Regions from separate parts of the Janibacter melonis genome, predicted to be linked through region 3. Evidence: predicted binding sites of a transcription regulator. Region 3 holds the regulator's gene; each other region holds the start of a gene.
What was found. Region 3 encodes LexA, which represses DNA repair genes until DNA is damaged. Its sites were predicted from a motif close to TCGAACANNTGTTCGA; they were not measured.
Positions count from the first base shown of each region.

Region 1: EEW87_RS12410 (DUF222 domain-containing protein) is a predicted target of LexA. The motif match lies at 1,569-1,584, and genes of this name have one in related genera.
Region 2: EEW87_RS02240 (alpha-ketoglutarate-dependent dioxygenase AlkB) is a predicted target of LexA. The motif match lies at 1,988-2,003, and genes of this name have one in related genera.

Region 1 is NZ_CP044548.2:2,597,466-2,600,733, forward strand. It holds gene EEW87_RS17275 (HNH endonuclease signature motif containing protein) at 1-192, opposite strand, end outside; gene EEW87_RS12410 (DUF222 domain-containing protein) at 93-1,499, opposite strand; gene EEW87_RS12415 (ATP-binding protein) at 1,692-2,903, shown strand; gene EEW87_RS12420 (EamA family transporter) at 2,860-3,268, opposite strand, start outside.
Region 2 is NZ_CP044548.2:463,811-467,078, reverse strand. It holds gene EEW87_RS02255 (Fur family transcriptional regulator) at 1-251, shown strand, start outside; gene EEW87_RS02250 (isoprenyl transferase) at 261-1,046, opposite strand; gene recO (DNA repair protein RecO) at 1,043-1,822, opposite strand; gene EEW87_RS02240 (alpha-ketoglutarate-dependent dioxygenase AlkB) at 2,025-2,645, shown strand; gene leuA (2-isopropylmalate synthase) at 2,707-3,268, opposite strand, start outside.
Region 3 is NZ_CP044548.2:1,198,427-1,201,694, reverse strand. It holds gene EEW87_RS05690 (LysR family transcriptional regulator) at 1-487, opposite strand, end outside; gene EEW87_RS05685 (NAD-dependent protein deacetylase) at 648-1,484, shown strand; gene lexA (transcriptional repressor LexA) at 1,557-2,297, opposite strand; gene EEW87_RS05675 (LysM peptidoglycan-binding domain-containing protein) at 2,544-2,933, shown strand.

The DNA of each region.
Region 1 (3,268 bases), 1.4 Mb from region 3:
GACGACGACACGGCTGCCCTCACGCAGCACCCGATGCTCGAAGCCCCGGTCGAGCATGCGGTGGTGCCTGCCGCACAGGGGGATGCCGTTCTTCAGGTCGGTGCTCCCGCCGAGCTTCCACGGGTGCGCGTGATGGATCTCGGTCCACGCGAAGGGGATGTCGCACCCTCGCGCCGCGCACGTGTCGTAGATGGTCGCGAGCGCCACGCGCTGCGTCGATGAGTAGAAGCGGGTCTGCCGGCCGAGGTCGATCGGGACGGAGTCTCCGTCGAGGACCGCGGGGACGATGCCGGCCTGGCACGCGACCCGGCGGACCTCGCCCGGGCGAGGGTGTCGCCGGTGTCGGTGGACCCGACGCGCAGTGTCTCCCCGACGAGGTCGCTGAGCCGGGTGGTGACGACGACGGTGGCCGCCGTCTTCTCGTGGAGGTGGTCGGTGGGCAGGTGCCCGAGGAGCACGGCGAGGTCCTGGCCCTGGCGCTGCTGGCGGGCGACCTGCCGGTCGCGCGGGCTGAGCCCGGGGTCGCACCACGCCGGGAGCGGCACGCCGGCCCCCGACGCGCTCGCCCCTGGGGCGCCGGCCCCTGACGGGCTCGCCCCTGACGCGCCCGCCCCTGAGAGGCCCGAGCCGGGCGACGTCTCGTCACCCGCCCCGGTGCTGCCGTCAGGACCTGCGGCGCCGCGTCGTCGCGGCGAGGACATCGCGTCGAGGATCTTCTTCAGCGTCTGCCCGGCGAGGGTGGGCACGGTGAACTGCCCGTGCATCGTCCCGTCGCCGTTGTCGCGGATCCAGAAGGAGGCGCGCTCCCACGCGAGGTCCTCGGCGCTGCGCACCTGGTGCTCCTCGTGGGCGTCGACGACCTCGACCGGCTGCCCGACCTGCTCGAGCACCCGCGCTGCGAGGCGGCGGAGGTCTCGCGGTCCGTGCCCCTGCGCGAGCGCGATGAGCTCGCGCTCGCACCCGAGGACCGTCTCCGGCGCCAGCCCGTCGGGCAGCGCGGACAGGCTGGTCTGGATGACCTCGACCTGCTCGCGCGACAGGTCTCCGGCGAGCTGGGCGCGCCCCGTGAGGCTCACCTCGGGCCCGCGCGGCTCAGCCCCGTCCACCCCTTCGCCCGCCACCCCTTCGCCCGCCGTGCCGACCCCTGGCGCCCCGACCCCCGGCGCCCCGACCCCCAGCTCCCCGGACCCCTTCGACACGCTCCCGCCCGACGTCACGGCGGCCAGACCGGCGCCCTCGGCCCGCTGGGCCTGCCGGTAGCCCGCCCGCGGGTCGCTACTCGTCACCTGGGCCAGCCACTGCCCCGTCGACCGCGCCCCGGTCCGCCCGGCGACGTCGATCGACGCGGCGACGGCCGCGCCCTTGTCGGTGAGCGCCTGCATCCGGTTGAGCAGACGGGTCAGCTCACGCATCACCTCGCCCATCTCTCGGGCGGTGACCCCCGGCGCCCGCCCGAGCGCGTCGAGGTCGGCCTCGAGCCGGTCGAGGCCGGCGTGCACCTCACCGCACACCCCACCCGGACGCGGACCGTCCGGAGAGGGGTGAAGGGCTGGTGCAAGAGCCATAGGTAGAACATACGTTCGACCACTGACAACGTTGCCGCCCTGACGAGAGCCGGCCGTCACCCCTTCGCTGCGACTCGCTACCGAGATATCGGGACACAGCTAGACATCGGGATACCGTCCGATCTCATGGACCCGATCACCAACCCGTACGCGCCCGGCGCCGGCCAGCGACCGCCCGAGCTGGCGGGTCGCGAGGAGCAGCTGCAGACCTTCGACGTCGTCCTCGCGCGGGTCGCCGCCGGCCGTCCCGACCGCAGCCTCGTCCTCACCGGGCTGCGCGGCGTGGGCAAGACGGTGCTCCTCAACCAGCTCCGCAGCGCTGCCGTCCGTGCGCGGTGGGGGACCGGCAAGATCGAGGCCCGCCCGGACCAGCGGCTGCGCCGCCCCCTCGCCAGCGCCCTGCACCAGGCAGTCCGCGAGCTCGGCCACAGCCAGGCCGAGGAGGTCGAGCACGTCCTCGGCGTCATCAAGTCCTTCGGGCAGCGCGACTCCGCGCCGGGCACGAAGCTGCGCGAGATGTGGACCGGCGGCATCGACGCGCCCGCTATCAAGGGTCGCGCCGACTCCGGCGACATCGAGATCGACCTCGTCGAGCTGCTCACCGACGTCGGCGGGCTCGCGGCGGACCTCGGCCGCGGCGTCGCCGTCTTCATCGACGAGATGCAGGACCTCGGGCCCGACGACATCTCCGCGCTGTGCGCCGCCTGCCACGAGATCAGCCAGTCCGGTCTGCCCGTCATCGTCGTCGGCGCCGGGCTGCCGCACCTGCCGGCCGTGCTCTCGGCGAGCAAGTCCTACTCGGAGCGGCTCTTCCGCTACGTGCGCATCGACCGGCTGCCGCGCGAGGCCGCCGACCGGGCGCTCACCTCGCCCGCCGAGCTCGAGGGCGCAGCCTTCGAGCAGGAGGCCCTCGACCGTCTCTACGCGGCGACGGGTGGCTACCCCTACTTCATCCAGGCGTACGGGAAGTCCGTGTGGGACAAGGCCCCCCGCTCGCCGATCACCCCCGACGACGTCACCGTCGCGGCTCCCGACGCGGAGAGCGAGCTCGCCGTCGGCTTCTTCGGCTCGCGCTTCGAGCGCGCGACACCGGGGGAGCGCGAGTACCTGCGCGCGATGGCCGACCTGGCCGCCGACACCGCGGCGAAGGGGGAGGAGCTCGACGACATCGAGTCCGTCGCCACCGCGGAGGTCGCCTCGCACCTCGGCAAGAAGCCGCAGTCGCTCTCGCCGGCCCGCGACGCCCTGCTGAAGAAGGGCCTCATCTACTCGGGGGAGCGCGGCCGCATCGCCTTCACCGTGCCGCACTTCGGCCGGTACCTGCGCGAGCAGACCTGAGCGAAGGGGGACCGCCCAGTCCTCGCATCGTCACGAGCAGGTTGCCGGTCACGACGAGAGCGATCCCCACCCAGGCCTGCAGCCCGAGGCGCTCGTCGAGCAGCACCAGGCCCGCCAGTGCTGCGACGACCGGGTTGGCGCTCGTGAGGGCGGCGAAGCTGCCCGCGCTCACCCGGCGCAGGGCGAGCAGGTCGACGACGTAGGGCACGAGCGAGGCGAGCATCCCGCACGCCGCGGCCAGGAGGATCGCCTGCGTCGTCGGCGGGTGCACGACGAACCACACGAGCCCGACGGGCAGCCACAGCCCGGCCGACATCAGGCTGGCCAGCGCGGTCCCGGTCAGGCCGGGCATCGCTCGTCCCACG
Region 2 (3,268 bases), 730 kb from region 3:
GCGCCCTGCAGGCGATGGCCGACGACGGCGACGTCGACGTCGTGCGCACCGATGAGGGCGAGTCCCTCTACCGCCGGTGCAGCACCGGGCACCACCACCACCTCGTGTGCCGTGAGTGCGGTCGGGCCGTCGAGGTCGAGGGGCCGACGGTGGAGCGCTGGGCCGACCGGGTCTCCGCCGAGCACGGCTTCACCCAGGTCGAGCACACGCTGGAGATCTTCGGGCGCTGCGCGGACTGCTCGCGCGGCTGACCCCTTCGCTCATCCGTCGACCGCGTCCACCGCTCCCCCGTAGCGCCGGTCGCGCCGGGCGTAGGTCTCGATCGCCTGCCACAGGTGGCGGCGGTCGTAGTCGGGCCACAGCGTGTCCTGGAAGACCATCTCGGCGTACGCGCTCTGCCACAGCAGGAAGTTGCTCGTGCGCTGCTCGCCGCTGGACCGCACGAAGAGATCGACGTCGGGCATCCCCGGCTCGGGCAGGTAGCGCGCGATGGTGCGCTCGTCGATGCCGTTGCCCTTGAGCCGGCCACGACGCACGTCCTCCGCGATGCGCTGCACGGCATCGGCGATCTCGGCCCTGCCCCCGTAGTTGACGCAGAAGTACAACGTCATCGCGTCGTTGTCCTTCGTCATCTCCTGGGCGATCTCGAGCTCCTTGATGACCGAGGCCCACAGCCGTGGGCGCCGGCCGACCCAGCGCATCCGCACGCCCCACGCGTGCAGCTGGTCGCGGCGGCGCCGGATGACGTCGCGGTTGAAGCCCATGAGGAAGCGCACCTCGTCGGGCGAGCGGCGCCAGTTCTCCGTCGAGAAGGCATAGGCCGAGAGGTGGGTCACCCCGATCTCCAGCGCCCCGGCGACGACGTCGAGCAGCGCGCCCTCGCCGGCCTCGTGCCCCTTCGTGCGGGGCAGCCCGCGCTCGTTGGCCCACCGGCCGTTGCCGTCCATGACGACGGCGACGTGACCGGGCACGAGCTCGGCCGGGACCGGCGGCGCGGTGACCCCGGTGGGGTGCGCGAAGGGGGTCTCGTACCGTCTCGTCGTCATCGCGTCCTCGTCATCGGGTCGTCGAGGGCGGGCGCCCTCGGAGGCTGGGGGGTGCGGTCGACCAGGCCGAGCGAGCGCACGCCCCGCTCGAGGTGCCACTGGAGGAAGGCGGCGGTCAGGCCGCTCGACTCGCGCCGCGCCGGCATCGGGGAGGCGTCGGCGTGGGCCCAGTCACCGGCGAGGAGCGAGGCCATGAGCGCCGTCGTCGCCGGCGCGGGAGCGCTCGCGCCCGGCGTGCGGCACTGCGAGCAGACCGAGCCGCCCGCGGCGATCTGGAAGGCGCGGTGCGGGCCGTCGGCGCCGCACCGGGCGCAGTCGTGCAGGCTCGGCGCCCAGCCCGCGACGGCGAGGGCGCGCAGGAGGTAGGCGTCGAGGACGAGCGAGGAGTCGTGCTCGCCGGCCGTGAGGGTGCGCAGCGCCCCGCACAGCAGGTGGTACTGCTGGACGCTGACCTCGTGCTCCTCCGTGAGCCGGTCGGCGGTCTCGAGGATCGCGGCGGCCGCGGTCCAGTCCGAGTAGCGGCTGGCGAGGGTGTGGCCCCACGAGTCGACCCCGACCGCCTGGGTCACGGTGTCGAGGTTGCGACCCTCGTAGCACTGGACGTCGACGTGCATGCCCGGCTCGAGGCGGGCGCCGAAGCGGGACTTCGTGCGGCGGACCCCCTTCGCCACCGCCCGGACCTTGCCGCGACCGCGGGTGAGCATCGTGATGATGCGGTCGGCCTCGCCGAGCTTGTGCGTGCGCAGCACGACACCGGTGTCTCGGTACAGGGGCATGCGTCCATTGTCCTACGAGCCGCCGACGACGCCCGCCGCCGCGCCGCGCGTCGTCCCCGGTCGGGCGCGAAGGGCGCGCAAGACCTGGTGCTGGTCGAGGTGCGAAGGGCGCCCCGCGCCCGAGCCTCGAGACCACCCGCACCGGGAAGGGGTCGCGCAAGCACCTCGAACACCTGTTCGATGCACTTGCTATCCTCGTCTCGTGAGCGCGCTGCAGCCCAGCCTCTTCGACGACGCGGAGCGGCCGACCCTCGCCCCGGTCGACCCGCGCCGCACGACGCTGGACCGGGGGGCGTGGGTCGACCTGCACCCGGGCTGGGTGAGCGGGGGTGACACGGTGCTCGACGACCTCGTGCGCGAGGTCCCGTGGCACGCCGAGCGCCGCCAGATGTACGACCGCGTGCTCGACGTGCCCCGCCTGACGAAGTTCTACGGCGAGCACGAGCCGCTCCCCCACCCGCTCGTCGAGCAGGCGCGCACCGCCCTCAGCGCGCACTACCGCGACGAGCTGGGCGAGGACTTCGTCACGGCGGGCCTGTGCCTCTACCGCGACGGGCGCGACTCCGTCGCCTGGCACGGCGACCGCATCGGGCGCAGCCGTGAGCAGGACACGATGGTCGCGATCATCTCCCTCGGCGCGCAGCGCGTCCTCGCCCTGCGCCCCCGCGATGGCGGCCCGTCGACCCGGCTGCCCCTCGGCCACGGCGACCTCGTCGTCATGGGCGGCTCGTGCCAGCGCACGTGGGACCACAGCGTCCCGAAGGCTGCCGCCGTGAGCGGCCCGCGGATCTCGATCCAGCTCCGCGTGCGCGGGGTGCGCTGAGCGATACGAAGGGGGCGCGACCGGGTGCCCGGTCACGCCCCCTTCGTCGTCCGCCGACGGGTCAGACGGTGTCGCGCTCCGCGCGGTTGACCGCCGAGAGGATCGCGCGCAGCGAGGCCTTGACGATCGACTCGTGCAGGCCGACGCCCCACAGGACGCGGTCGCCGACGGCGCACTCGACGTACGCGGCGGCGCGGGCGTCGCCACCGGCCGACAGCGCGTGCTCGTGGTAGTCGAGGACCCGCACGTCGATCCCGATGGTGCCGAGCGCGTCGGTGAAGGCGTCGATCGGGCCGTTGCCGCGGCCGTGGACGGTGATCTCGCTGCCGCCGTCGGTGAGCACGGCCTCGATCTGGTCCAGGCCGTCCTCGCTGCCCGAGATCGTCGAGCGCACGGGCGCCAGACGGCCCCAGCGGATCTCGGACTCCTCGGAGTGGAGGTACTCGTCGGAGAAGATGCGCCACAGCTCGGCGCCGCTCACCTCGCCGCCCTCGGTGTCGGTCTTGCGCTGGATGACCTGGCTGAACTCGACCTGCAGACGACGCGGCAGCTCCATGCCCCGGTCCGACTTCAGCAGGTAGGCCATGCCGCCCTTGCCGGACTGGCTGTTGACGCGCACGACG
Region 3 (3,268 bases):
CCTCGAGGTCCTCGCCCCGCCCGAGGTCGGTGCCGTCGTAGCTGAAGGCGACCGCGAGGTCGCAGTCGCCGCCGCGCAGCGCCGCGAGCGACTCGGGCGGCTCGGCCTCGGTGAAGGTGACCTTGACGTCCGGGTGCGCGCGGCGCACCGCGGCGAGGGCGCGGGGCACGAGGGTGACCGACGAGCTCGGGAAGGCCATCAGCCGGACCCGACCGGCGCGCAGGCCGGCGATGGCTGCCACCTCTTCCTCGGCGGCGTCGAGCGCGGCGAGGACCGGTCCGGCGTGCCGGGCGAGCACCTCGCCCGCCTCGGTGAGGCGCACCGAGCGACCGACCTTCTCGACGAGCACCGTGCCGGTGCGCTGCTCGAGACGGCGCACCATCTGCGAGACCGCCGGCTGGGAGTACCCGAGCGCGAGCGCGGCGGCGGTGAAGCTGCCCTCGTCAGCGATGGCGCGCATCACCCGCAGCCCTGCAGCGTCGATCATGCGGTCACGATAGCCGCAGCCCCGGCGCGCTCCGAGCGGCGCCGGGAGCCTCGCGCGCAGGACGGGCGGGCGGGACCGGACGAAGGGGTGCCCACCACCACCTGGTGGGGGCACCCCCTTCGCCCGCCGTGCACGCGAGGTCCGGGCGGATACTGGTGCGGTGAGCACCCCCGAGACCTTCCGCGAGATCGCCGACGTGCTGAGCCGCGGGCCGGCGCTGGCCCTCACCGGCGCGGGGATGTCGACCGACTCGGGGATCCCCGACTACCGCGGTCCGGACGGCACGCGCCGGGTGACGCCGATGCACCTCTCGGAGTTCGTCGGCAGCAGCGCCGCCCGGCGGCGCTACTGGGCGCGCAGCTACGTGGGGTGGCGCCGCTTCAGCGCGGCCCGGCCCAACCGCGCCCACGAGCTCGTCACGCACCTGCAGGAGCGCGGTCAGGTCGGCAGCGTCATCACCCAGAACGTCGACGGCCTGCACCAGGCGGCCGGCAGCACCGGTGTCGTCGAGCTGCACGGGAGCCTGGCCGAGGTGGTCTGCCTCGCGTGCGGCGCCCGGGAGGCCCGGGCCGCGCTCGACGAGCGGATGGCGCAGCGCAACCCCGGCTTCGACGCGGACAGCGACGAGATCCGACCCGACGGCGACGTGCGCCTCGAGGAGGTCGAGGTCGAGGCCTTCGAGGCGCCGCTCTGCCTCGTGTGCGGGTCGGACATGCTCAAGCCCGACGTCGTCTTCTTCGGCGGCTCGGTCGACAAGCCGCTCGTCGAGCACTGCTTCGCGCTCACGGAGGCGGCGCCGAGCCTGCTCGTGCTCGGGTCGAGCCTGCAGGTCATGTCCGGCCTGCGCTTCGTGCGGCGGGCCGCCAAGCTCGGCACGCCGGTCGTCATCATCACGAGGGGACGCACGCGCGGTGACGACCTCGCGACCCACCGGGTCGACGGCTCGCTCGACACGAGCCTGGACGCGCTGGCCCGCGCCAGCGCACAGGTCGGCTGACCGGCCCCGCCACGCAGGACGGGCCCGCCCCGTGCAGGGGCGGGCCCGTCCGGCCGGGGCGGCGCGCCAGGCTCAGATGCGGCGCAGGACCGCGGTGACCTTGCCGAGGATCGTCGCGTGGTCGCCGTCGATCGGCTCGAAGGCGGGGTTGTGGGGGAGCAGCCACACCTTGCCGTCACGTCGCTTGAAGGTCTTGACCGTCGCCTCGTCGTCGAGCATCGCCGCGACGATGTCGCCGTTGTCGGCCGTCGGCTGCTGGCGCACGACGACCCAGTCGCCGTCGCAGATCGCGGCCTCGATCATCGAGTCGCCGACGACGCGCAGGAGGAAGAGGGAGCCCTCGCCGACGACCTGCTTCGGCAGGGGGAAGACCTCCTCGACGCTCTCCTCGGCGACGATCGGCACGCCCGCGGCGATCTGGCCGAGCACCGGCACGTACGTCGCGGCGGGGTGGGCGTCCCCGCTGCCCGTCGCGTCGGGGTCGTGGGGGCTGGCGCCACCGCGGTAGCCGGCGATGTCGTGGGTCTGCGCGTCGCCCTCGGGGGAGCGGGGCGCATCGGGGGAGACGACCTCGATGGCGCGGGGCCGGTTGGGGTCACGGCGTAGGTAGCCCTTGCGCTCGAGCGCGGTCAGCTGGTGGGCCACCGAGCTCGGGCTCGTCAGCCCGACCGCGTCGCCGATCTCGCGCAGGCTCGGCGGGTAGCCCCGCGTCGCGACCGCGCTGCGGATCACCTCGAGGACCTTGACCTGCCGGGCGGTCAGCCCCTCGCCGTTGTCCCGCACCGGCAACGTGCGGATGTTGTCCTCGCTCATCGCGCCCCTCGCTGTCTCGCTCGCGCCGCGACCCGTGAGGGGGCGGCTGGTGGCCTGCTCCTGCGGGGGAGGACAGCGTTGTCGGTGCTCGCTGGTTGTCTCTCCCGTGTGGCCGACGGTAGTGCTCGGCCCGGTCTAGATCAAACACATGTTCGAGCGTGTCTTGTTCTCGCTCGAACACCTGTGCTAGACATCGTGCAGACGCCTCGTCGAACACCGGTTCGACCAGACGACCAGGAGGAGACCATGAGCGCACTCACCGTCCAGGCCCCGCAGCACGCTGCCCGGCCCTCGGCGCTGCGCGACCCGCGCCGGGCCGAGCGCCACCTCGTGTCCGTGCCGACGGGGACCGACGTCCCCACCGAGCTGCGGGTGACCCGTCGGGGTCGCCTCGCGCTCACGACGATCGCCGTCGCGGCCCTGCTCGCGCTCGGCACCGGCATCGCGACCGCGGGCGGCGAGGCCGCTGCGGCCACGACCGTCACCGTCGAGCAGGGGCAGACCCTCAGCGACGTCGCCGCCAGCCAGATGCCCGGCGTGCCCACGAGCGCGGCCGTCTCGGCGATCCGCTCGGAGAACGCGCTGAGCACCCCCTTCGTCCACGCCGGCCAGGAGCTCGTCATCCCGACGCGCTGACCGTCACGACGGATCACCAGACCACCCGGGTCCCTCGACCCGACCCGGGCGACGGCGACGGCCGCACCTCCACCGGGTGCGGCCGTCGTGCTGTCCCCGCCGGCTGTCGACGGGGCTCGCGTCGGCGTCTCGCCCGGTATCCCGGGACTTCTCGCCCGGGGGTTCGCCGGGTCTTGCGTGCGTGGTGGTGGGCGTGATGAAATGGCACTACATCTAGTGGTTGCACCGATGTCATTCGTCCACATGTAGTGCACATGTGAGGCGGAGTTGTCCACCGGTTGTCGACAGATGTCCACAGCAGAACCGCCCTGATCCACACCCCGGTCCACAGCTGG